4 regions of the Promicromonospora sp. Populi genome follow, and region 1 is predicted to be linked to each of the others. Evidence: riboswitches for the same ligand, from Rfam matches in the RefSeq annotation. Region 1 holds a riboswitch; each other region holds the start of a gene.
The links. Region 1 has a riboswitch for cyclic di-AMP ahead of AB1046_RS10965 (C40 family peptidase). Riboswitches for the same ligand answer to the same signal wherever they lie in the genome.
Positions count from the first base shown of each region.

Region 1 (7,182 bases):
CGTCGGCGCGGTGGTGCGCGACGTCGAGGTGTTCCGCGAGTACAGCGTCCGGCGGCACGACGGCGGCCCGGGCTCGTTCCGCGACCAGCTCACCGGCCGGCGCCTGACGGCCGCGGTGCGCCGCGGCAAGTTCCTCTGGCTCCCGCTCGCGGATCTTTCGCCGGCGGTCGAGCCGGTCGAGTCCTCTCCTGCCGCGGCCCTGCTGGCCCACCTCGGTATGTCGGGACAGCTTCTTGTGCGCGACGCCGTGGTGGGCGACGACCCAGGGCACGCGTCGAGCGTGGTGCTGGGCCTGGAGCAGTCCGGCGCGGAGGCGGGTGCCGGGCCGAGCTCCGCGCTGGGCACGGCCGCGGACGACTGGCGGCACCCGCACCTGCGCGTTCGCCTGCACCTGACCGGAGCGCCCTCCGGCGCGCGCTACCTCGACTTCGTCGACCAGCGCACGTTCGGGCACCTGAGCGTGCAGGACCTGGTGCCCGACGGTGACGGCCTGCCCCGGGGGAGTGCGGCCCCGGCCGGTCACGGTTCCGACCTGCCGGTGCTGCCCGGGCCGGTGGCGCACATCGCGCGCGACCTGCTCGACCCGAACCTCGACCTTGACGAGCTGGTGCGCCGGGTGCGTCGTCGTCGGACCCAGATCAAGCGGGCGCTGCTGGACCAGACGGTCGTGTCCGGCGTGGGCAACATCTACGCCGACGAGGCGCTGTGGCGCGCGCAGGTGCACTGGGCCCGGCCGACCGACAAGCTCAAGGTCGCGGACGTGCGCCGGGTGCTGGACTCGGCGGCCGAGGTCATGCGCGAGGCGCTCGCCCAGGGCGGCACCAGCTTCGACGACCTGTACGTCAACGTGAACGGGCAGTCGGGCTACTTCGACCGGTCGCTCGCGGTGTACGGCCGCGAGAACGAGGCCTGCCGCCGCTGCGGCGCGCTGATCCGCCGGGACCCGTTCATGAACCGCTCGTCATTCACCTGCCCGGTCTGCCAACCCCGCCCCAGGGGCCCCAGGGGTTAACTGCCCACAACCAAGCCTGTCAGCGCTTGACTACGTTGCGTAGCTCCTCGCCCTTGTGCCAGGACGTCAGCTGGGCGGCCAGGAAGCGGGCCGCGCCGCGGGGGCGTCCGCCCGCCACGTGGGGCGTGAGGATCAGGTTCGGGACGTCCCACAGCGGCGAGTCCGCGGGCAGCGGCTCGGTCTCCATGACGTCGAGCGCCGCGCCGGCAAGAGCGCCGGACCGCAGCGCGGCCACGAGCGCCTCCTCGTCGACGGTCGCTCCCCGCCCGACGTTGACGAAGCGGGCGGTCGGCGGCAGCAGGCTCAGCAGGCGGGCGTCGAGGATGTGCCGCGTGCTGGGCAGGCCGGGCAGCAACGAGACGAGCAGGTCGGTCTCGGCCAGCTGCGCGTCCAGCTCGTCGGCGCCCACCACCCGGTACCCGGAGCGTTCGCCCGCCCGGGAGGCGACGCCGGTGACCTGCGCGCCGAGCGCCGTCAGCAGCGGGGCCAGACGCAGGGCGATGGACCCGAAGCCCCAGATGGTCACGCGGGCGCCGTCGAGCGTGTACTCGCGGCCGGTGACGGGGTCGCCCTGCGCGAACGAGATCTCCTTGGCCCAGCGGTGCTCCCGCTGCGCGGCGAGGGAGACGTCGATCCGGCGCACCGAGGCCAGGATCAGGGCCAAGGCGTGCTCGGTGACGGTGTCGTCGTGCAGGGACTGGCCGGAGGAGATGACGACGTCGGGACCGAACCCGGCGCGCAGCGCGACGTCAGGCCCCGCGGAGAGGGTCTGCACCCAGCGGAGCCCGGTCAGGCGGCGGGCGGCGTCGGCGACGATCTTCGGCGGGCTGGCCCAGGTGACCAGCAGCTCGGCGTCGAGGTGCTCGTCGGGCACCGGCTCGTTCATGCGATAAGCGACCACCGTGTCGGTGCCGCCGGGCGCGAAGGAGGCTCCGCCGTCGGGCAGCAGGGCCGGGAAGTCGAGGTCGAACGGCACGTCCGGTACGAGGATCTTCACGCCGGGGACGTTACCGGACCAGGGTCGAGCGGCGAAGCAGAGCGTCCGGCCTGTTCTTGGGGAAGGGCAGGACAGACGCTCTGCTTCGCAGTACCGGGTGGGTCAGGTCAGCCCGTCACCCGGATGAACACCGGGTTGTCCTGCCACATGGTGCCGTACTGCACGGGGGTGCCCGCCTGCTGCGCCTCGACGACCTTGCCGTCGCCCGCGTAGAGGGCGACGTGGCCCGGCGTCCAGACGATGTCGCCCGGCTGGGCGTTCGCGGCGGAGACCTGGTAGCCGATGGTCGAGATCTGCGCGGAGCTGTGCGGGATGCTGATCCCGAGCTGCCCGTAGACGTAGCTGACCAGACCGGAGCAGTCGAAGCCCACGCTGGGGGACGAGCCGCCCCACACGTAGGGCACGCCCACGTACTCGAGAGCCAGGTTGACTGCCTGCTGGCCCAGGTCGGAGGACTCCGCGCTGCTGGAGACCGCGGCGGCCTCGGCTTCCGCTGAGGCCTCGGCCGCGGCCTCAGCGGCGGCTGCCGCCTCGGCTTCGGCCCGTGCCTCGGCTTCCGCCTCGGCCTTGGCGCGAGCCTCGGCCTCTGCCTTCGCCTTGGCTTCGGCGATGCCGGCCTCGGTCTCGGCGTACGGCGTCACGGTGACGCTTCCACGCTCGGCCCAGAAGTCGGCGTCCTGTGTGACCTTGACCTTGGTCACGAGGTTCTCGGCGAGGCCGGCGCGGGGCGCGGTGTCGACCGTGTTGCTGACCGGTGTGGCGTTGGCCAGTGCGGCCTGGGTGTGCGTCTCGGCGGGCGCGGAGGAAGCGGTCTGGGTGAAGACCGAGGCCAGCATGCCGGACGTGACGACCGCGATGGCGCCGGTACGGGCGGCATTCTCGGCGGCGGTCTGGGTGAGTGCGGTGAAGGGGGTGAGTGCGGGGCCTTCGGCGCGGTGCCGCCCCCGGTTGTTCGGGCGGGCGGTCTGGTCGTCCGCCCGGTTGTGGGTGCGGTCGGTGAGTACGGTCACCAGTGATCTCCTCGGACGCCTACGAAGTGAGCTGTCGGGTTCGGATGGGGAGTTCAGTTCACCCGGCCTCCAAAGGAGGCTTCACCCCGAGGACACTCGCGTGCCCGCTTACTTGGTTCCCCCGCCCCTGTCACGTTCTAGCTGCTCAGATCCGGTGACAGGGCTCGGCGTCCGGACCAGGACCCCGCCGTTGCTGGCGAGGTGTCATGACCGTACCCACCTTTCTCTCAAATGTCACGATTAGGTCACATAGCGTCCTGGGCAGGCACGTTCCTGGCAATGAGTGCCCCCGCTGAGTGCCCGTGCCACCATGGCGGACATGCCCGATTCCACTCGCTCCCGGTACGACGTCGTCATCGTGGGCGGCGGTCACAACGGCCTCACCGCAGCGGCGTACGCGGCCCAAGGCGGCCGATCCGTCCTCGTCCTGGAGCGTGCCGACCACGTCGGCGGCGCCGCCGTCTCGGCCCGCCCGTTCGCCGGCGTGGACGCGCGGCTGTCGCGCTACTCCTACCTCGTCTCGCTCCTGCCGCGGCAGGTGATCGACGAGCTCGGGCTGCCGATCCGCCTCGTGCGTCGCCGCTACTCCTCCTACACCCCCGTGGCCGACGGCGGCCTCCTCGTCGACACCCAGGACGCCGCCGCCACGCGCGCCTCGTTCCGGCGCCTGGCCGGCACTGGCACTGGCTCGGGCTCAGGCACTGGCTCAGGTACCGGCTCGGGGAGCGGATCCGACGCCGATTTCGAGGCCTGGGGGCGCTTCTACACGATGACCGCCGAGGTCGCCCGCCGCCTCGCGCCGACGCTCACCGAGCCGCTGCTCCCGCGTGCGGCCGTGCGGGACCTCGTGGTCGATGGCGTGGGGGAGGCCGCCTGGCGCGCCCTCTTCGAGGAGCCCCTCGGCGCGGTGCTGCGGCGCACTTTCGCCGACGACGTCGTACGCGGCGTGGCCGCCACCGACGGCCTGATCGGCACGTTCGCCGACGTCGACGAGCCGTCCCTGCGGCAGAACCGCTGCTTCCTCTACCACGTGATCGGCAACGGGACCGGCGACTGGGACGTGCCGGTGGGCGGCATGGGCGCCGTCTCGGGCGCCCTGCGCGACGCCGCGGTGGCCGCGGGCGCGACGATCGTCACCTCGGCGACCGTCACCGCTGTGGACCCGGGCGCCTCGGGGGGCCTGAGTGCTTCGGGTGCCCCGGGCGCGTCAGGTGCTTCGGATCCGGAGGTCGCCTGGACCGACGCCGACGGGCGCACCCGGGGTGTGCGCGCCGGACACGTGCTCGCGGCGTGCGCCCCGGCCGAGCTGGACCGGCTGCTGGCCGCCGGCGGGGGAGGCGCCGGCGCGGTTGCACCGGACGTCGCTGGTGCGGCCGCGGCGTCGTACCCCGAAGGCGCCCAGCTCAAGGTGAACATGCTGCTGAAGCGGCTGCCCCGGCTGCGTGACGACGTCGACCCCGTGGCCGCGTTCAGCGGGACGCTGCACGTCAACGAGTCCCTGACCCAGCTCCAGGACGCGTACGCGCAGGCGGCGGCCGGGCGCATCCCGGACCTGCCGCCGAGCGAGATCTACTGCCACACGCTGTCCGACCGGACGATCCTCGGTCCGGCGCTGGCCGGGACCGAGGCCCAGACCATCACGCTCTTCGGGCTGCACATGCCGGCCCGGTTGTTCCGCGCGGATCCTGACGGCGCCCGCGAGCGAGCCCTGGCGGCCACGCTCGCGTCCCTGAACTCCGTGCTGGCCGAGCCCATCGAGGACGTGCTCGCGCTCGACGCCGACGGCGCGCCCTGCCTGGAGGTGCGCACCCCCGTCGACCTGGAGGGCGACGTCGGGCTGCCTGGCGGGCACATCTTCCACCGCGACCTGACCTGGCCGTTCGCCGAGTCCGACGCCGACGCCGGCCGCTGGGGCGTCGAGACCGAGCACCCGCGGGTGCTGCTGGCGGGCGCGGGCGCCCGCCGCGGCGGGGGAGTGAGCGGCATCCCGGGCCGAGCGGCGGCGATGGCGGTGCTGGCCGGCTGACCGATCGGCTCGCATGGTCAAACTCAGGCCGGGAAGTTCTCCTGGGTAGCCGACCACGCGTATCCGGGGTTCGCGGCGAGGAGGTGCTCGTGATCTCCGCGGGCCACGACCCGCGCCGGAGCGCCGGCCGCCGGCGCCGCGTTGGCGCCGTCCCCCAGGAGCAGCACCTCGTCCGCGGCGGCCAGCGGCGTGAGGCGGTGCGTCGCCAGCAGCACGGCCCGACCGGTCTTGCGGGCATGCTCCGCCAGTGCACGCACCAGCGCGTCGGCGGTGTCGCCGTCCAGGTGCTCGGCTGGCTCGTCCACGAGCAGCACTCGCGCGGGGGACAGCAGCGCGCGGGCGATCAGCAGCCGACGGCGCTCGCCGCCCGAAACAGCGGCCGCGCCCGTGCCGACGACGGTGTCCAGCCCCTCGGGGAGCGCCGCGAGCCAAGCACCCAGCCCGACGGCGCCGAGCGCGGCCCGCGCCTCGTCCGGCGTGACGTTGCCGCGCACGACCCGCAGGTTCTCCAGCACTGTCGTGTCGAACACGTGCCCGTCCTCGGCAACGAACAGCGCACCGGTGCGGGCGGTCGGCAGTTCGTCACGTGGTCGGTAACCCGGGTTGCCGACCACGTGACCTTCTGCCGACCGCGCGGACACGGTTCCGGCGACGGGCGGGATCAGGCCGGCCGCCGTCATGAGCAGCGTCGTCTTCCCGACGCCGGACGGCCCGGCCAGCGCCACGACCCAACCCGGCCGCAGCGTGAGGGACACACCCTCGACGGCGGTGCGCGGCAGACCGCCGGCGTCGGGCCAGCCGGCGGCGACGTCGTCGAGCACGAGCAGCGCGTCGCCGTCGGCCCCGGACACACCAGACGCGCCGGACACACCAGACGCGCCGGACACACCAGACGCGCCGGACGCACCAGACGCGCCGGACGCGTCAGACCCTGCGGTCACTCGGCCGACGTCGGCGTCTGACAACTGCCCCGACCCGGGCTCCGCCGAAGTTTCCGCGGGCAGCAGCGCCAGCAACCGCCGCGCGGCCTCGCGCGAGCGGTGCAGCTGGACCGCGGCGGCGGGGAGCGCGGCGGTCGCCTCGAACACCGCGAGCGGCGTCAGCACGACCACCGACAGCGCCTCGGGCGACAACGAACCCGACAACGCCCCCGGGATCCCGAGCGCCAGCGCGGCCAGCACCGCGAGGCCCTGGGCCAACACCCCCAGGGCGGCGGCGAGCCCTGCGGTGCGGGCGCCGTCGTCGGCGACGTCGGACAGGCGCGCGTCAGCGGCCTTCAGGTCGCCCAGCCGCGCGTCGAACCGGCCCGCGACGCGCAGCGGCGCCGACTCCTCCAGGATCTCCAGCGCCAGCGTGGTCACCTCGCCGCGGGCGGCAGCCCCCCGCGCCTCGGTCCTGGCCGCTGCCCGCGCGGCGAGCCACGGCGTCACGATCCCGGCCAGGACCAGGCAGAACGCCAGCGCCACACCCGCAGCCGGCAGCAGCGCACCCAGCAGGATCACCGAACCCAGCGACGTCACGACCGCGACACCGGCGGGCACGATCGCGCGGACCACGACGTCGCCGACGTCATCCACGTCCTGGCCGACCCGCGCCAGGAGCTCGCCGCGCCGCACTGTGACCGGCCGGTCGTCGGCGGCGAGCAGGTCGTACAGGTTGGCGCGCAGGGCGGCCATGCCCCGCAGGGCGACGTCGTGGGAGGCGAGGCGCTCGCAGTAGCGCAGCACACCGCGCCCGATCCCGAAGGCCCGCACCGCGACCACGGCCACCGACAGCGTGAGCACCGGCGGCATCTGCGACGCCCGGGCAATGAGCCAGGCGGCGACCGCCGCGAGCCCGATCGCGCAGGCCAGGGCCAGGACCCCGAGCCCGATCGCGGCGGCGACCTTGCCCGGGCGGACCTCCAGCAGGGGCAGGACGCGCCGCAGCGGGTCGGATTGTGCGACCCGCGCGGCGCTCGACGTCCGGCTCCGCGTCGGGGCGGTCATCGTGCCTCCCGGTCTGTCGCGGGGCCCGACGTCGGGTCCGCGGTCTGCCGTGCCACCGGCCCTGCTGCCGGCTCTGTCGCCGGTTCCGTCGTCGCTCCTCGGTTCCTCGCCGAGTCCGTCGTTGCTCTCGGGTCGGCCATCGAACCCGG
Region 1 covers NZ_CP163528.1:2,393,808-2,400,989, reverse strand. Annotated here, with positions in the region: gene mutM (bifunctional DNA-formamidopyrimidine glycosylase/DNA-(apurinic or apyrimidinic site) lyase) at 1-1,012, shown strand, start outside; gene AB1046_RS10970 (NAD(P)-dependent oxidoreductase) at 1,032-2,009, opposite strand; gene AB1046_RS10965 (C40 family peptidase) at 2,117-3,019, opposite strand; cyclic di-AMP (ydaO/yuaA leader) riboswitch at 3,026-3,189, opposite strand; gene AB1046_RS10960 (phytoene desaturase family protein) at 3,330-5,045, shown strand; gene cydC (thiol reductant ABC exporter subunit CydC) at 5,069-7,033, opposite strand; gene cydD (thiol reductant ABC exporter subunit CydD) at 7,030-7,182, opposite strand, start outside.

Region 2 (7,182 bases), 690 kb from region 1:
GGCGCTCAGTTCGGAGAGTACTAGTCCGACGTCGATCTCGTCGGTCAGGTCGATGGTGCCGACCACCGTGGAGCGCTCTTCCGGGCGCGCGACGAACGGCGTCGCCCACGGACGGGACTCGGCCCAGGAGTAGAGGATCTGGGCCGATGTCGCGCAGCGCTTGGTCGACCAGTCGAGGCCGCCCTGGGCGATCAGCCACTCCACCTGGTCGGCCAGGAGCAGCAGCGTGGCGACGGCGGGTGTGTTGAGGGTCTGGTCCAGGCGGGAGTTCTCGAGCGCCGTCGTCAGCGACAGGAACTCCGGCACCCAGCGCCCGGAGCTCTCGATCCGGGCGGCGCGCTCCACCGCGGCGGGGGAGAGGACGGCGAGCCAGAGGCCCCCGTCGGCCGCGAACGCCTTCTGCGGGGCGAAGTAGTAGGCGTCGGTCTGGCTCAGGTCGACGGGCAGCGCGCCGGCGCCGGACGTCGCATCGGTGAGCACGAGGGCGCCGTCGGGCCCCGCGGGGCGTAGCACGGGGGCCATGGCCCCCGTGGAGGTCTCGTTGTGCGGGGTGGCGTAGGTGTCGACGTCGGCGGACGCCTGGAGGTAGGCCACCGTGCCCGGCTCCGCCGAGATCACCTGGGACGGCTCGAGGAACGGGGCGCGTGAGGTCGCCGTCGCGAACTTGCCGCTGAACTCGCCGAACGACGCGTGCTGCGCCCTGCGCTCGACGAGGCACAGCGTGGCGACGTCCCAGAAGGCGGTGGAGCCGCCGTTGCCGAGCGCCACCTCGTACCCGTCGGGCGCGCCGAGCAGCTCCGTGACACCCTCGCGAATGCGGCGCACCAGGTCTTTCACCGGGGCGCGCCGGTGCGAGGTGCCGAGCACAGCGGCGTTCGACACGAGATGATCGAGCTGTGCCGGGCGCACCTTGGAGGGGCCGGAGCCGAAACGTCCGTCGGCTGGCAGCAGATGTGTCGGGAGTGTCAGTGGCACAGAACTAGACTAGAACCTGGGCCGACGCCCGGGCCGCACGAGTCCAGGGCGACTGGGCGGCTGCGCGCATGACGGGAGCTGACGTGACGGATCTGATCGACACCACCGAGATGTACCTCAAGACGATCTACGAGCTCGACGAGGAGGGCATCACCCCCCTGCGCGCGCGCATCGCGGAACGCCTCGGGCACTCCGGGCCGACGGTGTCGCAGACTGTCGCGCGCATGGAGCGCGACGGCCTGGTGATCGTGACCGGCGACCGCCACCTCGAGCTCACCGAGCTGGGCCACGACAAGGCGATGCGCGTGATGCGCAAGCACCGCCTCGCGGAGCGGCTGCTGACCGACGTCATCAAGCTGGACTGGGAGCACGTGCACGTCGAGGCGTGTCGCTGGGAGCACGTGATGAGCGACCTCGTGGAGAAGCGGCTCGTGGGCCTGCTCGACCACCCGCACCACGACCCGTACGGCAACCCGATCCCCGGGCTGTCCGAGCTTGGCGAGGCCTATACCGACGTGCCGTTCCTGACGGGCGTGATCTCCCTGCCGGCGGCGTTCGAGGCCGCGGCGAAGAAGGGCGTCAAGGGCGAGCCGCTCGCGGCGTCGCTCACCCGCATCGCGGAGCCGCTGCAGACCGACGTCGAGCTCCTCTCGCGGCTGTCCGACGCCGGACTGGTGCCGGGTTCCCGCATCACCGCCGAGCACCACGACGGCCTCTTCACGGTGACTGTGGACGGCTCCGGTACGGCGCTCGAGCTCAGCGAGGACCTGGCCCGCCACCTGTTTGTGGCGACGGCCTGAGTCTGAGGGTCCGTTCTGACGGGCTGAGCGGGGCTATCGCGCGCCCGTTTTGTCGGAAAGAGGTCACCCTGTTTTCGACACGCTATGGCATTCGTTGCCGGAACGTGACATCGGCCAAGAGGTCCGGTACGTTCAGAGCGCTCCCGCGGAGTTTTTCGTAGGAGTCCTCGGACGGACGCCGAACTCTGTCACCGGCTCGAGGCCCCAAGACGACCGCATGACAGAGGCGGGGGACCCACCAATGGGCGCCAGGGTGCGTCCTCGGGGTGAAGCCGGGTTTTCCTTCGGGAGATCTCGGCCGGGTGATTTCTCCCACCCGAACCCGACAGCTGACCTCGAAGGCGTTCAAGGAGAGGTACTACGTGACTGCACGTACCACCCGCGCACGCCATAGGGCTGCGCGCCGACCCGTGACTCCGCTCACCGAGTTCGCCCAGAACGCCGCAGTCGGTCGCCGTACCGCTGTTGCCGCTGCTGGTGGAGCGCTTCTCGTCTCGACCTTCGGCGGCGCGATGGCCGCACAGGCTGCGCCGGTCGAGGCCAGCCAGGCCAAGATGAACTCGGTCGACCTGAACGCGCTGACGTCGCAGGCTCGCGAATCGCTCACCAACGCTCCTGTTGTGACCGTCGCACCCGACGCCGAGCTCAACGTCGAGAAGGCCGCGGTCTCCGTGGTCTCCGCCGACGAGAACGAGGACTACCAGGCCGAGCTGGCCGCCGAGGAGGCTGCTGAGGCAGCCGAGGCCGCTGCCGCGGAGGCTGCTGAAGCAGCCGAGGCCGCCGCCTCGTCCGTAGACGTCCCCGCGTCGGCGATCGGCAACTCCGTGATCTCCATCGCGAGCCGCTACATCGGCGTTCCCTACGTCTCCGGTGGCGCCAGCCCGAGCGGCATGGACTGCTCGGGCTTCACCCAGTACGTCTTTGCTCAGCTCGGCATCGATCTGCCGCACTCGTCGTCGGCGCAGTCTGGCTACGGCACGCAGGTGTCGGCCTCTGAGGCCCAGCCGGGCGACCTGATGTGGACCCCGGGGCACGTCTCGATCTACGCCGGTGGCAACACCATGATCGACGCGTCCAAGCCGGGCACCGTGGTCGACTTCCGCACCATCTGGCAGTCGAACCCCACCTTCATTCGTCTGGGCTGATCGCAGCCGCGCAGTACCGCAAGACAGAGCGCCTGTCCCGTCCCGACAGGCTCGACCCACGGTGGTCGAGCCTGTCGAGACCGGGCAGGCGTTTTGCTTTGCCATTTTCTGCAGTCTTTTTGCTACCGGTAACCCACAACCAGTGCGTCGCCGGTAGCGTTGGCGTGCAAAGATGCTTGAGCGAAGAAAGGGCTGGCAATGACGCGATCCGAGGTCGTACTGGTCGGGGTGGACGGGTCGGCCGCGAGCCTGAACGCGCTGGACTGGGCCACCGCTTACGCGCATCGTGTGGGCTGGGCGCTGCACATCGTGTGCAGCTACTCCTTGCCGTCGTTCACGGCGGCGTCGCTCGACGGCGGGTACGCCGCACTCGATGACACCACCATCCAGGAGGGCGCCAAGGCGGTCCTCGCCGAGGCCGAGGCTCGGGTGGCCGACAGCGGCGTGCGCGCCACCACCGAGGTCGCCACCGGAGACGCGGCGGGTGTGCTCGTGGAGATGTCCGCCGACTACGGGCTGGCCGTCGTCGGCACGCGCGGCCGGGGTGGGTTCGCGGAGCGGCTGCTCGGTACTGTCTCATCCGCACTGCCCGCGCACGCGAAGATCCCCGTCGTGGTGGTGCCGCTGCGCGCGGAGGCGAACCGCGGCGTCTCGTGGACCGTGCCGGGCGCCGGATCCGGCGCCCCGCCGGCACCCGCCGCTGACGTGTCAGGCACGGCGGCGTCCGGCACGGCTCCCGGGGCGGGCGAGACCCGGGAGGTGCGCCGGATCGTCGTCGGTGTGGACGGGTCCCCGCAGGCCGAGCGGGCCCTGCAGCAGGCAATCTTCCAGGCCAACGCGTGGGGTGCGGAGCTGACCGCCGTCACCGGGGTGCCCGTGGGCAACTCGGGGATGCTGGCGTGGCTGCCGTCGACCATCGACCGCGAGCAGGTGCTTGCCGACATCGGGGCCGGCATGGACGTCCTGATCGACCGGTACGAGGCGGAGAACCCTGGGCTGCGGATCCGGCGGATCGTGCTCGACGGGACCGGCGCCGAGCTGCTCACGGAGTTCTCCACGGCGTCGGACCTCGTGGTGGTGGGCTCACGTGGCCGCGGCGGGTTCCGCGGGCTGCTGCTGGGTTCCACGAGCCAGGCGGTGCTGCACCACTCGGCGTGCCCGGTCCTGGTGGTCAACAAGCACTGCCAGGACTAGCCCGTTTGTTGTGGGCTGGATCATTGCGACTATCTGTCCGGTTCAGGCGCAGCGATCCCGCCCACAACAGTGGGGTGGCTAGTCGGTGGCGGCTTCGGCCGCGGCTAGGAGGACGCAGGTTGCCACGCCGTCCATCGCCGTGCGGACCTCGTCCAGCGGCGGCATCGACGGCGCGAGGCGCACGTTCTTGTTCTCCGGGTCCTTGCCGTACGGGTAGGTGGCGCCCGCCGGCGTGAGGGCGATCCCGGCCTCCTTGGCCAGCTGCACCACCCGGGACGCCGTGCCGGGAGCGACATCGAGCGACACGAAGTAGCCACCCTTCGGCTCGGTCCAGGAGGCGACGCCGTACCTGCCCAGGCGTTCGGCCAGGATCTGCACCACCGCCTGGAACTTGGGCGCCAGGATCTCGCGGTGCTTGCGCATGTGCTCGCGCACCCCGTCGGCCGAGCCGAAGAACATCGAGTGCCGCAGGTGGTTGATCTTGTCCGGGCCGATGGATGCGGCCGACAGGTGCTTCTTGTACCAGGCGATGTTGGCTGCCGAGCTACCCAGGAACGCCACGCCCGAGCCCGCGAACGTGACCTTGGACGTGGACGCGAACAGGATCACCCGGTCCGGGTGGCCGGCCTCCGCGGCCAGGGCGACGGCGTTGGGGCTGGTCACCTCGTCGTCGGTCAGGTGGTGCACCGCGTACGCGTTGTCCCACAGGATCCGGAAGTCCGGCGCGGCGGTGGGCATCGAGACCAGCGCGCGGGCGACGTCCTCGGTGATGACCGCGCCGTCCGGGTTCGAGTAGGTGGGGACCACCCACATGCCCTTGATGGTGGGGTCCGCCGCGACGAGTGCGGCCACGGCCTCGGCGTCCGGCCCGTCCGGCGTCATCGGGACCGGGACCATCTCGATGCCGAAGACCTCGCAGATCGTGAAGTGGCGGTCGTAGCCCGGCACCGGGCAGATCCAGCGCACCTTGTCCTCGCGCGCCCACGGCTTCGGGGACTCGGGGAAGCCGAACAGCTCGGCGTACGCGACGACGTCGTGCATGGTCGTGAGCGAGGCGTTCCCGCCCGCGAGGAGCTGCTCCACCGGCAGGTCGAGAAGCTCGGCGAAGATGCGCCGGATCGCGAGCCCGCCGTCCAGCCCGCCGTAGTTGCGCGTATCCGTGCCCGTGTCATCGGCGTGCACGCCTGCTCCGGGCAGGGCCAGCATGGGCTCGGCGAGGTCAAGCTGCTCGGCCGAGGGCTTGCCGCGCGTGAGGTCCAGCTTCAGGCCCTTGGCCTGAAGATCGGCGTAGGCCTGCTGGAGCTCGGAGATGGCCGGGAGCGCTGTGGTAGCGGGGGACGACGTCGTAGTGGTCACCCCCGGGAGCCTACGCTCAGCCGGCCGTCGGTGACAGTTCTGAGCGGTCGTCGGTGCCCTTGGCGGCGTCGTCTTTCTTGTCGTCATCGTCGACGTCGCTGGTGGCGTCGGCCTTGTCTGCTTTATCGGCAGCGGGTGCTTCCTCGGGGTCGACGGCGGGGGCGTCGTCCGATGCCTCGTCTGCGGCAGGGGTCTCCGGTGCGGCGTCCTCGTCGGCTGCGTCGGCGGTCTGGTCCGCGGGCTCCGCTGGTTCCTCGGAGTCGGCAGGTTCCGCCTCGTCGTCTGCGGCGGCAGTGCTGGCGTCGTCGTTCGCGACGTCCTCCGCGGCTGCGTTGCCTTCATCGTCCGCGACGTCCTCCGCGACGTCCTCCGCGGCTGTGTCGCCCGCGTCCGCGCCGTCGCCGTCGCGCAGCGCCACCAGGGACTCCTCGACGATGTCGAGCGCCATCTCGAGCTCGGGCTGCACTATCGACAGGGGCGGGGACAGCCGGATCGTCGCCCCGTGCGAGTCCTTCGCGAGCACCCCGCGCTCCAGGAGCGCCAAACACAGGTCGCGCCCGGTGCCGAGCGCCGGGTCCATGTCGATGCCGGCCCACAGCCCCACGGTGCGCGCACTGGTCAGCAGGCCCCGCTCCACCAGCTCGTCGAGCCGGGCCCTCAGCAGCTTGCCCGACTCCGCCGCCCGCGCCTGGTACTGGCCGGTCGAGAGCAGGTCGAGCGCCGCGATGCCGACTGCGCAGGCCAGCGGGTTGCCGCCGAACGTCGAACCGTGTGTGCCCGGGGTCAGGATGCCGAGGATCTCCGGCTTGCCGACCACTGCCGAGACCGGGACGATCCCGCCGCCCAGCGCCTTGCCCAGACAGACGAGATCCGGCTGCACGTCCCAGAGCTCGCAGGCGAGCGTGCTGCCGGTGCGGCCCAGCCCGGACTGGATCTCGTCCGCGACCAGGGCGATGTTCTTCTCCGCGGTGAGCTCGCGCAGGCCCGGCCAGAACTCGTCGGGCGGCAGCAGCACGCCGGCCTCGCCCTGCACCGGCTCCATCAGCACAGCCACGGTGGTCTCGTCCACGGCGTCGGCCACGGCTTCGAGGTCACCGAACGGGACGCGCCGGAAGCCGGGTGCGAACGGCCCGAACCCGTCGCGGGTCGCCGGGTCGTCCGAGAGGCCGGCAAGCGTGGTGGTGCGACCGTGGAAGTTGCCCTCGGCGACCACGATCGTCGCCGTGTCCTCGGGCACGCCGCGCACGTCATAACCCCACTTGCGGACCGCCTTGATCGCGGTCTCCACGGCTTCCGCGCCGGTGTTCATGGGCACGACGAGGCTGTCCTCGCCGCCGGTGGTCAGCGGCCCCACTACATCGACGAGCCGCTGCGCGAACTCTTCGAGCCGGTCATGGTCGAACGCACGGGACGTGAGCGTGACCTGGCGCAGCTGCGTCATCGCAGCGGCGATCAGGCCTTGGTGCAGGTGCCCAAAATTCAGTGCCGAGTACCCCGACAGGAAGTCGAGGAACTCGTTGCCGTCCGTGTCCCACACATGCGTACCGTGAGCCCGCGCGATTGTGATCGGCAGTGGGTCGTACGTAGGGGCGAGAGCGCTGTGCGTCGTGTCCGCCATGCCCAGCAGCCTAGAGCGGGACCAAGCATCTTGCCGAGCACGTCGACAATATTTGCCTTGTGACGTGCTCAGCAGGGCATCCCTCGCCAGGCTC
Region 2 covers NZ_CP163528.1:3,084,013-3,091,194, reverse strand. Annotated here, with positions in the region: gene serC (phosphoserine transaminase) at 1-975, opposite strand, end outside; gene AB1046_RS13950 (iron dependent repressor, metal binding and dimerization domain protein) at 1,059-1,775, shown strand; cyclic di-AMP (ydaO/yuaA leader) riboswitch at 1,942-2,135, shown strand; gene AB1046_RS13945 (C40 family peptidase) at 2,186-2,920, shown strand; gene AB1046_RS13940 (universal stress protein) at 3,119-4,114, shown strand; gene AB1046_RS13935 (aminotransferase class I/II-fold pyridoxal phosphate-dependent enzyme) at 4,193-5,470, opposite strand; gene rocD (ornithine--oxo-acid transaminase) at 5,487-7,088, opposite strand.
Region 2: linked by a shared signal. The riboswitch ahead of AB1046_RS13945 (C40 family peptidase) and the one ahead of AB1046_RS10965 (C40 family peptidase) in region 1 are both predicted to bind cyclic di-AMP.

Region 3 (7,182 bases), 1.3 Mb from region 1:
CTGGGGGCGGGCCGAGCTCCGACGCGTCGGACAGGGACCCGTGGTCCGGTACGCGCCGGATCACGGGCTCCCGCCCTACGGCGCGAGCGCCGGTTCGGACCTCGCTGGCGGCGGACCGAGCCGGCGCTCGCCCCTGGTGTGGGGCCGGAACGCTTCCTTTACCAGGCTCGACCGACCCGGTTATCGTGGGATACATGCACATCGCACGCTCGCTGCTTAGCTAGCCGCACCGGTTCCGCCCCCGATCGGGCACACCCGGTGCGGCCGCCCCTCCTTGCGAGGGGCTTTTTTGTGCCCGGAACCGATCGAAGTACCGGAGAGCGAGAACGATGAGCGACCAGCACCCCACGCCAGACCCCCCAGGCGAAGACACGATCGAGGACGCAACCGAGGACCGCCTGTTCGAGGCGTCCGACGACGACGCCCGCCCCCGCCGCTATCTGCTGACGATGTTCCCGTACCCCTCGGGGGACCTGCACATGGGTCACGCCGAGGTGTTCGCGATCACCGATGTCGTGGCGCGGCACTGGCGAGCCAAGGGCTTTGACATGCTCAACCCGGTCGGCTGGGACTCGTTCGGGCTGCCGGCCGAGAACGCGGCGATCCGCCGGGGCGAGCATCCCGCCGCGTACACGTCAGTGAACATCGCAACCCAGGCGGCGTCGATCCGGCGTTACGGCGTCTCGTTCGACTGGTCGCGGCGGCTGCACACGCACGAGCCGGGGTACTACCGCTGGACGCAGTGGCTGTTCGCCCGCCTGCACGAGCGGGGTCTGGCCTACCGGGCGGCGGCGGAGGTGAACTGGTGCCCGAAGGACCGCACGGTGCTGGCGAACGAGCAGGTGGTCGAGGGCACGTGCGAGCGCTGCGGCACCGCCGTCGTGGCCCGCAGCCTGACGCAGTGGTTCTTCCGGATCACCGACTACGCAGACCGCCTGCTGGACGACATGGCGCTGCTGGAGCCGGGCTGGCCCGCGCACGTGCTGACGATGCAGCGCAACTGGATCGGCCGGCAGGCGGGGCCCGAGGGCACCACCTACCGCCTGCACGACTGGCTGATCTCCCGGCAGCGTTACTGGGGCGCGCCGATCCCCGTGGTGCACTGCCCGGCGTGCGGGGAGGTGGTGGTGCCGGACGAGCAGCTGCCCGTCGAGCTGCCCTACCTGGCGGGCGACCAGCTGGTCCCCGGCGACGTCTCGCCCCTGGCCGGGGCTCGGGACTGGGTGGCCACTACGTGCCCGCGGTGCGGCGGCCCGGCCGAGCGCGACACGGACACGATGGACACGTTCGTGGACTCGTCCTGGTACTTCCTGCGCTACCTGTCGCCCGGGTACGACGCCGGGCCGTTCCGCCCCGAGGACGCCGCCCGGTGGATGCCCGCCGCTCTGTACGTCGGCGGAGTGGAACACGCGACCATGCACCTGCTGTACGCGCGGTTCATCACCAAGGTGCTCTACGACATGGGCCTGGTGCCCTCACCCGAGCCGTACGCCCGACTGCTGAACCAGGGCCAGGTGATCAACCACGGCAAGTCGATGAGCAAGTCCCTGGGCAACGGCGTGGACCTGGCGGCCGAGCTGGACCGCTACGGGGTCGACGCCGTCCGGCTGGCGATCCTGTTCTCGGGTCCGCCGGAGGACGACGTCGACTGGGCGGACGTCTCGCCCGAGGCGATGCAGAAGTTCCTGGGCCGTGTGCTGCGGCTGGCGCCGCCCGCCGGGCGGAGCGTGCCGAGCCCGGAATCCCTGCGCCGGGCGGTACACCGCACCGTGCACGACGTCGACGCTCTGGTCGACGCCGGCCGGTTCAACGTCGCGATCGCGCGGCTGATGGAGCTGGTAGGCGAGGTGCGGCGGGCGTCGTCGGGCAGCGGGAACGGCGAAACGTATCGCGAGGCCATCGAGGCCGTAGCGGTGCTGCTGAGCCTGTTCGCCCCGCACACCGCCCAGGACCTGTGGGAGCGGCTGGGGCGGACGACACCGGTCGCGGCGCAGCCGTGGCCCGAGGTGGACCCGGCGCTCCTGGTGACGACCGAGGTCGAGGCGGTGGTGCAGGTGGACGGCAAGGTGCGGGACCGGCTGCCGGTGCCCGCCGACGTCACTGCGGCGGACCTGGAGCGGGCCGCCCTGGCCCGCCCCGCCGTGACGCGCGCCGTGGGCGACCGGGAGGTGCGGCGGGTGGTGGTGCGGCCGCCGCACCTGGTCAACGTGGTGCTGGGTTAGGCGGCAGCGCCGTCGTCCCCGTCGAGCTTCGCGCGCAGGGCGCGGAGCTCGACGAGGATCTCGCCGTTCTGCGCGGCCAGGTGGTCGAGCCGCTCGTCCTTCTGCTCGTCGTCCTTGCGCTCCTCCTCGGAGATCTCCTCCATGCCGTTGACGATGACGGCAATGAACAGGTTCAGCACCGCGAAGCCGACCACCAGGATGTAGAGCACAAAGAAGATCCACGCGTACGGCTGAGTCCTCATGACCGCGCGGGCGATGTCGGGCCAGGCCTCGCCCGTCATGGCCTGGAAGAGCGTGAACAGGGAGGTCCCGAGGTGCCCGAAGTACTCGGGCGCGGCCTCACCGAACAGGCCGGTCGCGATGACCGCCGCCACGTAGATGACCAGGGCCAGCAGGGCGCCCACGGCGCCCATTCCCGGCACGGCGCGCAGCAGGCCGTCGACGACGCGGCGCAGCGACGGCACCACGGTGATCACCCGCAGCACCCGGAGCACACGCAGGGCACGCAGCGCGGACAGCGACCCGCTGGAGGGGATCAGTGCGACGCCCACGACGAGAAGGTCGAACACGCTCCACGGGTCGGTGAAGAACCGCCGGCCGTGGGCGAAGAACCGCAGGAGCAGCTCGAACACAAAGAAGCCGAGCATGATGTGGTCGATTACGTGGAGGACCTCCAGCGCTGGGCCGGTCACTATGGTCTCCGCACCCAGGATCAGGGCGTTCGCCAGGATCACGCCCAGCACGAGGTTGGTGAACCACTTGCGGTCGAGGAACGCGCGGACGCGCGCTCGCCCGGTCTGCAACCCGGTCTGCGGCTCGGCCAGCATGCCGGTCTCCTGGTCCATCGGATCTCCTTCACTCGCACGTGCCCGGAGCCCTGCTCCGGCCTTGCCCCGGTTACTGCCTCAGGCCTCTTGCCCGGGCGAACTGTAGCGCGGCGGTGCGGGAAGCCTGGGCTGGGTGCAATGTCCCGATTTGGGACCGATTCGGCGGGTCCGGTGGCAAGTGAGACGGATCAGTGCTGAGGTTAGAGCGCAAGGAAGTACGCCATACCACTCTGGAGGAAAATCACATGGGCTTCTGGGCCTTTCTCATCCTCGGACTGATCGCCGGCGTGATCGCACGCATCGTCATCCCGGGCAAGCAGCCGGGCGGATTCTGGGTCACGCTGCTCCTCGGTGTGCTCGGCGCCATGCTGGGCGGCTGGCTGGGTGGACTCATCTTCAACATCAGCTTCGACGAGTTCTGGTCCTGGTCGAGCTGGCTGTTCGCGGTGATCGGCGCGATCATCGTGATCCTGATCGTCCAGGCGATCTTCGGCCGGCGTAAGACCGCTTGATCGCGGCATCCCGCGGCCGCGCCGCCGCCGTCGTCGCTCTGACGATGGTGGTCGGCGCGGCCGCTGTCGCATGTACGGACGGTGGTGCGACGCCGCAGTCCACCCTCGGTCCGGTGCCCGACGACGTCGCCGCCCACCTCAGCGTCGAGGTGGGGCAGGGGCGTACGCAGTATGCCGACCGGGAGATCGTTCTCGAGGTGACCAACAGCTCCGACGAGACGATGACGCTCGTCTCCGGGGCCCTGGACGCCGACGGCTTCGGGCCGTCGCACCCCACCAGGGAAGGGCGGACAGCCGTCCTGCGTCCTGGCACTACCCGCGACGTCTACCTGGGGCTGGGCGAGGCGGAGTGTGCCGGCTTCCCGGCGGGACCGGACGAGCCGGTGCCGGACGCCGCGCCGTCCGCCACGATCACGCTGGCCCTGGGCGAGCACGACGAGCTGGGCCCGGTGAGCGACGTCGTCGTCGACGCCGGTGATTCCGGCGGGCACCTCGCTCGCAACCATGCGGTGGACTGCGCCCAGGCCGCCGTGGCGGCGGGCGCACGCCTCGAGGTTGATGCCGACGTCCCCGTCGAGGCGCGCGACGGCGAGCTGACCGCGCTGGTCAGCCTGCGGGTCGAGCCGGTGGCGGGTGGCCCGGAGGTCACGATCGACCGGCTGGGCGGGACCACGCTCATGGAGAACCCCGACCCGAGCGGCGGCGCCTCCGGCTGGGTCGGCGAAGACCTGGCCGGGCAGGACTCCGGCCGGATCATCCTTCCCGTCGTGCCCGCCCGTTGCGACGCTCACGCCGTGGGCGAGGACAAGCGCGGCACGTTCGTGCCCGTCTACGCGAGCGTCGACGGCGAGCCGCAGCACGTGATCTACGTGCCGATGCCCGACGCCGCGCGCGCCGACCTGTTCGCCTTCATCGCGGACACCTGCGACTGGCCTCAGTAGCCGCCATCGAGGCGGGTACGCGAGAGGCGCCGCCTCCGGCGTCGGGCACAAACCCGATGCGGAGGCGGCGCCTCGCGATGCGGAACTACTGCTGCGCGCGACTCAGGTGACGCGGACGAACGTCGGGCTGTTCTGCCACATCTCGGTGTAGCGCACCGGCATGCCGGCGGCCCACGCTTCGATGATCATGCCGTCGCCCGCGTAGATGGCCACGTGGCCGGGGGTCCAGACGATGTCGCCGGGCTCCGGGTAGGTGACCTGGTAGCCGACGCCGAGCAGCGCACCGGACGAGTGCGGGAGCGAGTAGCCCAGCTGCGAGTACACGTACTGGACCAGGCCCGAGCAGTCGAAGCCTGCGGACGGCGACGCGCCGCCCCACACGTACGTGATGCCGAGGTAGTTCAAGGCGATGTTGACAGCCTGCTGGCCGACGGGGACCGGGTCCGGTGCGTCGACCGAGACGACGGCGGGAGCGGTGCTCTCCTCGCCCTCACCCTCGCCCGCGGCACCCGAGCCCGAGGAGGTACCCAGAACTTCCATCTCGATCGGCATCTTCGCGTTGATCGGGACTGTCACGGTGCGGGAGTTGACGACGGCCTGCTTGGCCACCGCGGTGAGCGATTGGAGGTCAGCCGTGTTGAGCTTGGCCGTCTTGACGTCGGTCTTGAGGTCCATCGCAGGGGCCGCGTGGGCCGTCGTCGCGATGGTCGAGATCAGGACGCCGCCTGCGGCTGCAGCGAGGGCGCCGCGGCGGGCAACGTTGCCGGCGTTCTCGGTGGCGGTACGAGCGAGGATAGTCAGCGGTGTCATGGCCGGACGGCTGTCACGATGCCGTCCGCGGAGGGAGTTCGTCACCTAAATGTCTCCTGTACCGCCTGCGAGGTCAGCTGTCGGGTTCGGGTAGGAGTACAACACCCGGCCGCACGGCTACTGGGGGGTACCGTCCGGCTTCACCCCGAGGACGACGATCCTGCTGTCGCCCGGAAGTGGGTCCCCCGCTCCTGTCTCGAACGTCTGGTCGTGAACCGGTGACAGGATTCGGCGTCCGGCTCGCGGCTCCACCGATGTGGTGGGGCAGAAGTCAAAGTACACACGTTCCCGGAAAAAGTCACGATCAGATTACGCATTACGGTCTGACCCAACGAAGGTGGAGATTTGCGTCCTTCCGGGCTTCAGGGGTTATGACCGACATCACACTTCCGCTATCGTCCGGCGGCATGGCCGATAGTGAGTACCGCATCTCCGCCTGGTGGGTGCTTCCCATAAGCGCTGTCGCGTGGTGGATCTGCGGATTTCTGCCCTGGCTGATGCAGCTGTCGTACGAGTTCACGGGCTTTGCGGAGGGCGCGATTGCGGGGGTCGCCGGCTTCCTACCGGTCCCGCTCACCGCCGACGGCGCCATGGTCGGCCTGGTCACGATGGCCCTGTTCGGCGGCGTCCTCGCCGGCGCCACCTCGCGCCTGCCCGCCTCGGCCGGCGCCGGGGCGGCTGCGGCGATCGCGGGGACCCTGCTCGGCTTGACTGCCGCGGTCGGTGGCTCCTGGTGGCTTGTTGTCCGCGGGGGCGTGCCCGACGATTCGGTACCGCTCGGGATGCTCGTCGCCACCGGTGCGGCGGGGATCGTCGGGCTGGGCGCCGGCCTGCTGACGGGCCTCGGGCCTGCCGCCCTGCGCGGCCCCGCGCTCGCCCTCCCGGTGGTGCTCCTCGACAGCTGGTTGTGGGGCCTCGTCCCCGGCCATGCGGTGGCTCCGGTCGGCACGTGGTGGATCCTCGCGGTCGCGCTCGGCATCGCGTTCGGCCTCGCCGTGGACAGCAAGCCCATCGAGCTGCTGGGCTGGCTGCCCACGGCGGGCATCGTCTGGGTGCTGCAGGCGGCCGGTCCGGCGCTCGTAGCCGTGCAGGAGGGCATCCGGCCGGGTTCGCCATTCGTTGACGACGCGCTGACCGCGGCCCGTATCGCCTGGGACGAGATCGCCCCGGCGGCCGTCGTGTCCGAGGGGCACCAGCTCGGCGCCTGGGTGGTCGCCCTGTTGCTCGGGGCGGCGATTGCGGCGCTCCGGCTCTCCCGCGAGGCGGAGGCCGAGGGCGAGCTCGCCGAGGCCTGGGCCTGACCTGGCCCGACACTCCGTGCCGCCAGCGATTGCGATTGTGTAAATTTCACCCACATCCTGGCGTTCGCCCTGTTCGCCCCTGTCCGATACCCATAGGTTTGGGCCACTTCGGGGGTAATCAGCCCCTGTGTGAGCAATGGGGGCTTACATGAACAGGAAGTCACTCGTCAGCGCCGCCACCTCCGCGGTGCTCGCCGTGGCGGTGCTCGTCGCCATGGCGCCGGGTGCGCAGGCCGCGACCAACGATCCTCTCCGGAACAGGCAATGGGGCCTGAACCAGATCAACGCCGAGGCTGCCTGGTCGGCGAGCACTGGCAAGGGCGCAGTGGTGGCCGTGGTCGACACGGGCGTCGACTTCAAGCAGCCCGACCTGGCAGGGCAGCTCTTGCAGGGTGCCACCTTCACCGGCTGCGCGGCGGTCCGTCCGTGCGGCAACGGGGATCTCAGAGGCCCCGACGGCCAGAACAACGGCGACGGGCACGGCACGCACGTGGCGGGGATCGTCGCCGCCAAGGCGAACAACGGCATCGGAGTCGCGGGCGTGGCACCGGGTGCCAAGATCCTCCCCG
Region 3 covers NZ_CP163528.1:3,724,224-3,731,405, forward strand. Annotated here, with positions in the region: gene AB1046_RS16860 (class I tRNA ligase family protein) at 330-2,222, shown strand; gene AB1046_RS16865 (ion transporter) at 2,219-3,067, opposite strand; gene AB1046_RS16870 (GlsB/YeaQ/YmgE family stress response membrane protein) at 3,295-3,561, shown strand; gene AB1046_RS16875 (hypothetical protein) at 3,558-4,502, shown strand; gene AB1046_RS16880 (C40 family peptidase) at 4,605-5,312, opposite strand; cyclic di-AMP (ydaO/yuaA leader) riboswitch at 5,360-5,556, opposite strand; gene AB1046_RS16885 (hypothetical protein) at 5,720-6,613, shown strand; gene AB1046_RS16890 (S8 family serine peptidase) at 6,762-7,182, shown strand, end outside.
Region 3: linked by a shared signal. The riboswitch ahead of AB1046_RS16880 (C40 family peptidase) and the one ahead of AB1046_RS10965 (C40 family peptidase) in region 1 are both predicted to bind cyclic di-AMP.

Region 4 (7,182 bases), 2.4 Mb from region 1:
CGGCCGTGCGTGACACGCTCGCGCGGCTGTGCATGGAGACGTCGGACCGCATCCCGAAGTTCCTGGTGCCAGTCGTGCGCGAGCAGCTCCGCGCGGGCGGCGAGATCACCCGGTCGGCGGCGATCGTCGCGAGCTGGGCGCGCTACGCCGAGGGGATTGACGAGCAGGGCATGCCGATCGACGTGGTCGACCGGCTCGCGGACGAGCTGGTGCCGCTCGCCCGGTCGCAGCGGGACGATCCGCTGGCCTTCTTGCGGTACCCGGCGCTGTTCGGGTCGCTCGTGGACGAGCCGCGTTTTGTCGAGGCGTACCTCGACGCGCTCGGCTCGCTGCACCGGGTCGGGGCGCACGCGACGCTGGAGGCGCTGGTGGGGGCGGCGCCGACGCGGGGTTGACCTGCTGAAATCGCTGAGCTGAGTACAGCGGTTGCTGCTAGCGGATGCCCGTCACGTTGACCCGGATCGACAGGAGCAGGTTCGAGGCGGTCACGAACAGCACGTTGCGCTTGGGGCCACCGAAGGTGAGGTTCGAGCACACCTCGGGCAGCAGCAGCTTGCCCAGCAGGGTGCCGTCGGGGTCGAAGCAGTGCAGGCCGTCGTGGGCGGCCACCCAGAGTCGGCCGGCGTCGTCGACCCTTACGCCGTCGAAGCCGCCCGCGTCGGAGGTGCCGAGCACCTCGCCGCCGGACAGGGAAAGGTCCGGTCCCACGTCGAAGCGCCGCAGGTGCTTGCGTGGGGTGTCGACGATGTAGAGCGTTTGCTCGTCTGCGGAGAAGGCCAGGCCGTTGGGGCGGACGAAGTCGTCGGCGACCCGGGTGACCGACCCGTCCGGGTCCCAGCGGTAGACGTGGCAGCCACCGATCTCCGGCGTGGCACGGAAGCCCTCGTAGTCGCTCTGGATGCCGTAGTCCGGATCGGTGAACCAGACGCTCCCGTCGCTGCGCTCGACCAGGTCGTTGGGGCTGTTGAACCGCTTGCCCTGCCAGCTGTTGGCCAGCACGGTGACCGAGCCGTCGGGCTCGGTGCGTGTCACCGCCCGGGTGCCCTGCTCGCACTGGAGCATCCGGCCCGCACGGTCGATCGTGCGGCCGTTGGCGTAGCCGCCCGGGCTGCGCCAGACGCCGACGCCGCCGGTCGCCTCGTCCCAGGCGAGCACCCGGTCCTCGGGGATGTCGCTGAACAGCAGGGTGCGCCAGGCCGGCGAGTAGGCCGGCCCTTCGAGCCAGCTGCCTTCGTCGAAGAGCACCTTGATGTACTCGTCCCCGTTGACGGCGGCGAACCGCTCGTCGCGGCGTTCCCACTGGGCGCGGATCCTGGTCACGGTCACTTTTGGTTCCTCTGCTCGGGCATGGTCACGGTGTGACATCATGCAGCCACAAACTCGGACGGGGGTGAAATGCCAGCTCGAAGGCTCGTCGCGATGATGATTGTGGGTGTTGTTCTGCTGGCGGGGTGCGCAGTCGACGTCGAGGCAATTCCTGGCACCTACAGCGAGGCCGACGGGGATGCCGAGATCCGTCTCGACGAGGACCGCACGTTCGTAGCGACCGCGGTTCCCGGGAGTGCCGTCGACGCCGATCTCAGCGATGAGGCCTTGGATTTCTCGGGCAGGTGGGAGTGGGTAGACAGCTCGACCTCCCGTGAACACGTCTACCTGATGGTCGATGACGGCGGGCCCAGCGACCTCAGAGGGGTCCAGCTCTATGTCGAGGGTGCTGACACGGTGGCGTTCATCGAGAGCCCGGGCAGCCCTCCGTCCCTCGTCCTGGAGCGGTGACGAGCACGTCCCCCATCCAGGTCAGCCGGCGGCGAGCACCTCTGCGACCGTCGTGACCTCGATCAGCGGTGCGTAGAGCCGCATTACCTCCAGGGCGCGCTCGTGGTTCTCAGCCGTCGAGCCCGCGCAGGCGTCCGCGACGACCAGGACCCGGCGGCCCGCATCGGCGGCGGCGAGCGCCGTCGAGAGCACGCAGCAGTCGGTGGCGACGCCCACCAGCACCAGCTCGCCGGCCCCGCGCGTGGCGGCGTCGAGCTCCGGCCCCCACTTGCCGAACGTGGCGCGGGAGACGACGGGCGCCCCGGCGGTCACGGCGTCGGCCAGGCCGGCGATGTCGTAGATCGGGTCGTCCTCGGGCACGAGCGCGAACGGCCACTCGTCGAAGTAGGTGCGCCAGGCGCCGTCGGGCACCTTGGGGGCGACGTACCTGGTGAGGACCGTGCGGCCCGCGAATGCGGGGAGCAGACGGCGGGTGCCCGCGAGCGCGCTCGGGTAGGCGGGGGCGGCCCAGGGGCTGGACGGGCGCGCGAAGACGTCCTGCATGTCGATCACGACCAGGGCGGCATCGTGCCCGACGGCGCCTGCTCCGCCGTCGACCGGCGTTCCGCCGTCCGTCATCGCTCCTCCTGGCGGCGCACCGCGCCGGCGCTCAGCAGGAGCGTGCCGGCGAACCCGAGGACCAGGGCGACGAGCACGCCGAGGTTGGCGCCCGCCCAGGCGCCGTCGGACCCACCGAGCGGGCCGAGCAGGTAGCCCTGCCAGCCGAGCCACGGCGCGTAGGTGTTGGTGACCAGACCCCAGCCGATCGCGGTGCCGCCCAGGACCAGGAGCACGGCGACCCAGTTCACGGACCCGTACCGGCCGGAGGCGGAGTACAGGTCGGCGTCGGTGTAGTCGCGGCGGCGCAGCAGGATGTCGGCGAGCAGCACGCCGCACCACGCGGCGACCGGCACGCCGAGCGTTATGAGGAAGCCCTGGAACGGGCCGATGAACGAGTCGGCGACGAACACCACGTAGATCGCGCCGACGATCATCAGCGCGCCGTCGATCGCTGCCGCCACCCAGCGAGGCGCGGGCAGCCCCAGGGACAGCAGCGCGAGCCCGGAGGAGTAGATGTCGAGCGCCGCGCCGCCGATCAGCCCGGCCAGGGCCACGATGGCGAACGGGATCAGGAACCACGTGGGCAGGATCGTGGACAGGGCGCCGATCGGGTCGGCGCCGATCGCCTCGTTGAGCGCCGGGTCGGAGCCTGCGAGCAGCAGGCCGAACACCAGCAGCACCACGGGGGCGAGCGAGGCGCCCAGGGTGGTCCAGCCGACGATCCTCGGGCCGGAGGCGGAGCGCGGCAGGTAGCGCGAGTAGTCGGCCGCCATGTTGACCCAGCCCAGGCCGAACCCGGTCATCATGAACACGAGCCCGCCGATCACCTGCGGCCCGCCCCCGGCCGGGAGCGCGGAGACCGCCGCCCAGTCGACGTGGCCGGCGACCAGGAAGATGTAGACCACGGTGAGCACGGCCGTCAGCACCGTGATGACCACCTGCAGCCGCATCACCAGGTCGAACCCGAAGATGCCGGCGACCACCACGATGCCCGCCACGACGACGAGGGCCACGACCTGCGTGATCGTGCCGCCGCCCCAGCCCAGCGTGCTAAGCACTGTCGACGTCGCGAGCGTGGCCAGCGCCACCAGCACCGTCTCCCAGCCCACGGTGAGGATCCAGGACAGCAAGGCGGGCAGCTTGTTGCCCCGCACGCCGAACGCGGCCCGCGACAGCACCATGGTCGGTGCCGACCCGCGCTTGCCGGCCAGCGAGATGAACCCGCAGAACAGGAACGACACCACTATGCCGACCACGCCGATCACGGTTGCCTGCCAGAACGACACGCCGAACCCGAGCAGGTAGGAGCCGTAGCCCAGCCCGAGCACCGACACGTTGGCCCCGAACCAGGGCCAGAAGAGGTTGCGCGGCGACCCGCGCCGTTCCGTCTCGTCGATGGTGTTCAGGGCGTTGGTCTCGACGCTACCGGGGGCGCTCATGGTGGAGATCCTGCCACTGGCGCAGGCCCGACGGCGAGAGGTGTTGCGCAGACCACTGTTGAACCCAGGTCAGCTCGGGTCGGGACGCCGAAGGGCCCGCACCGTGTGGTGCGGGCCCTTCGGGGTGTGCGGTTCCGTTCCGGCTCAGCCGACGCGGAGGAAGACCGGGCTGGACTGCCAGATCGACGAGTAACGCACGGTCTCGCCGGGGACCGGAGCCTCGATCTGCATGCCGTCGCCCGCGTAGATGGCGACGTGGCCGGGGCTCCAGATCAGGTCGCCCGGCTGGGCCTCGGCCGCGGAGACCTGGGTGCCGACGTCGCGCTGCGCCGAGGAGGAGTGCGGCAGGCTGACGCCGACCTGGGCGTAGACGTAGGACGTGAAGCCGGAGCAGTCGAACCCGGCAGGGGTGGAGCCGCCCCAGACGTACGGGACGCCGAGGTACTGCATGGCGATGTCGACGATCGCCGAGTTGGACGCGGCCGGGGCCACGGCGGCGGCTTCCTCAGCCACGGCTTCCTCAGCCACGACGGGCTCAGGCTCCGGCTCCGGCTCCGGCTCGGGCGCCGGCGTCACCTTGATGGTGCCGGTCTCCAGCTCGAACTCGCTGTCGGCGGCCACCTTCACGGCAGGCGCGGTGTCGACCTTCGCGGTGGTCAGCTCGGCGGGCACCGTGGTGTTCGCCTCCCGGGCGGCCGCCTGCACGGCGTCCTTGACGGCCTTGAGCTCTGCGGTGTTCGTGCTGGGGTCCTCAGCCGGCGCGGCGGTCGCGGGGACGCCGAGCAGCGAGACGACAAGGCCCGAACCGGCCGCGACGAGCGCGCCACGGCGGGCTGCGCTGGACAGACCACGGCTGGCAGCGCGAGAGATGGGGGTCAGGGGGGTGATAGCTCTGCGGGCAGCACGATGGCGCCCAGGCGTGCGTGTAGTCACGTTCTGTCTCTCCCGGCGCCTACGAGGTGAGCTGTCGGATTCGGATCGGAGACTGACCCGGCCGCGGTACTGCTCGTTGTGCGGCTTCACCCCAAGGGCACCCGATGGTGCCCGCAAACGGTGGTTCCCCCGTCCCTGTCGTCTGGCTGTTGCAGATCTCGCGGCGGTGACAGGGCTCGGCGTCCGCCTCGAGAGCTCACGGAATTGCCGTGAGCGGGATCGAACGTAACCCCCGACCGTCCGATAGTCACAATCGGATTACGCCTATCCGGCCTGCTGGCGTACCTATTGACGGCAAATCGGACATGGGATAGGTCACAGTGCGCGGGTCCCCGCCCTGGTCAGGGCGGTGCCCGCGCACCGGAGACCGAATTGTCGGGTGAGACCTACTCCGGCAGCACGTTGTGGTTGCCCGCGAACAGGTTCTCGGGGTCGTACCGACGCTTGATCCCCGCCAGCCGGTGGTACGTCTTGGCGGGGTAGACCGCTGCGACGTCATCCTCGGTGGCCGTCGAGAGGAAGTTCGCGTAGGCGCCGCTGAGCTGGGGGGCGAGCCGCCCCCAGATCGCGTCCAGGCCCGGACGAGCCGCCTCGACGACCGGCTGCGGACCACCGGTGAGGGTCACGACCATCAGCTCCGCTCTGCGGTGCGGATAGGCGGTCGCATCGTCCGGGACCTTGGACACCGCACCACCCACCCCGCGGACGGCGATCAGCGGCGACCCCGGCGACGTCCCGACCTCGGCGAGGATCCGCAGGGTCTCGGGCACCGACTCCCGCTCGACGAACCCGTTCCGGGCGACAAGCTGGATGCCGGGCGGCGGCGTCGCGCCCTCTTCGAGGATGTCCGCGTACGGCGTCAGCGCGACGTCGTCGTCCAGGACCGTCCCGAGCCGGCGGATCGGGTCCAGCGCCCGGTCCGCGAGCTCTGCGTCGTCGCCGTCGAAGGCGACGTGGATCTCGACCGGAGCCTCGGGGCCGCCGGCGAACGGGTTGGCGAGGCTCGCGATGGACGTGAGCTCCTCCGGGGCGGTACGGAGGTAGTCCGCCCAGCCCTGGAGCACGGCACCGGCCTCCGCCGCCGGGAAGGTGACCTTGCCGAAGAAGACGTCGGTCGTCGGGTGCGCCGCGAACTCGAAGGCGGTCACGACACCGAAGTTGCCGCCGCCACCGCGGATCGCCCAGAACAGGTCCGGGTTCTGCTCGGCGCTCGCGGTCACGACCTCGCCGTCGGCGATGACCACCTCAGCGGCGACCAAGTTGTCCAGGGCCAGGCCGTACTTCCGTACCTTCCAGCCGATTCCGCCGCTCAGCGTCAGCCCGCCGACGCCGACGCTCCGGGTGTCGCCCGAGGAGATCGCCAGGCCGTGCGCGGCCAGTGCCGTCGCGACCTGGCCCCAGGTGGCGCCGCCGCCGATCCGCACGAGGTGACGTTCGTCGTCGACGACCTCGATGTCCGCGAGCTCGCTCAGGTCGATCACGACGCCGCCGTGATTGGTGCCGAAGCCCGGAAAGCTGTGGCCGCCGCCGCGCACTGACAGGGCGAGCCCCGAGCCGCCGGCGAATCCGACAGCCGCCCGCACGTCCTCGACCGTCTTGGGCCGCAGGACATACGCCGGGCTACCCGTAGTCAGCACCGAGCGACTGGCCGACTCGTACTCGGCTCCGCCGGGCTCGATGATGTCGCCGCCGAAGCCGCGGCGAAGAGTTTCGAGCGCTGAGTTCATGACGTTCCTTCCAGAGGGGGTTCCACAGGGGGTGACCTTGCGTGTTGCACCGAACGACCACAAGACTCCGCGGACCCGATGCGTGTGACAGGCGGCCATGTGACCTGGGCCATATCGGGCGGCTGAAGCGCCGGTGTCACAAGATGGCGCTGCCCGGCGTCCTGTGGTGAGACTGTCCAGACGAACAGGAGCCACCCATGGCAGGCACGTCCCAGGCCGCACCCGACCCCGCCACCGAGGCGTTCGTCGCCCACCGCAACCTGCTGTTCACGATCGCCTACGAGATGCTGGGCTCCGCCGCCGACGCCGAGGACGTTCTGCAGGAGACGTGGCTGCGGTGGGCGGGCGTCGACCTCGATTCGGTGCGGGAGCCCCGGGCGTACCTGATCCGGATCACCACCCGGCAGGCGCTGACCCGGCTGCGCACGCTCGGCCGGCGCAAGGAGTCGTATGTCGGCCCCTGGTTGCCGGAGCCGCTGCTCACCGCGCCCGACGTCGCCGAGGACGTCGAGCTGGCCGACAGCGTCTCGATGGCGATGCTGCTGGTGCTGGAGACGCTCGCACCGACCGAGCGGGCGGTATTTGTGCTGCGGGAGGTGTTTGCCCTGGACTACGACGAGATCGCGGACGCCGTCGACAAGAAGCCGGCGGCGATCCGCCAGATCGCTCACCGGGCGCGAGCACACATCGCGGCGCGCCGACCGCGC
Region 4 covers NZ_CP163528.1:31,360-38,541, forward strand. Annotated here, with positions in the region: gene AB1046_RS00175 (mannitol dehydrogenase family protein) at 1-395, shown strand, start outside; gene AB1046_RS00180 (SMP-30/gluconolactonase/LRE family protein) at 433-1,326, opposite strand; gene AB1046_RS00185 (hypothetical protein) at 1,420-1,776, shown strand; gene AB1046_RS00190 (cysteine hydrolase family protein) at 1,798-2,394, opposite strand; gene AB1046_RS00195 (cytosine permease) at 2,391-3,815, opposite strand; gene AB1046_RS00200 (C40 family peptidase) at 3,960-4,748, opposite strand; cyclic di-AMP (ydaO/yuaA leader) riboswitch at 4,751-4,940, opposite strand; gene AB1046_RS00205 (FAD-binding oxidoreductase) at 5,135-6,475, opposite strand; gene AB1046_RS00210 (RNA polymerase sigma-70 factor) at 6,673-7,182, shown strand, end outside.
Region 4: linked by a shared signal. The riboswitch ahead of AB1046_RS00200 (C40 family peptidase) and the one ahead of AB1046_RS10965 (C40 family peptidase) in region 1 are both predicted to bind cyclic di-AMP.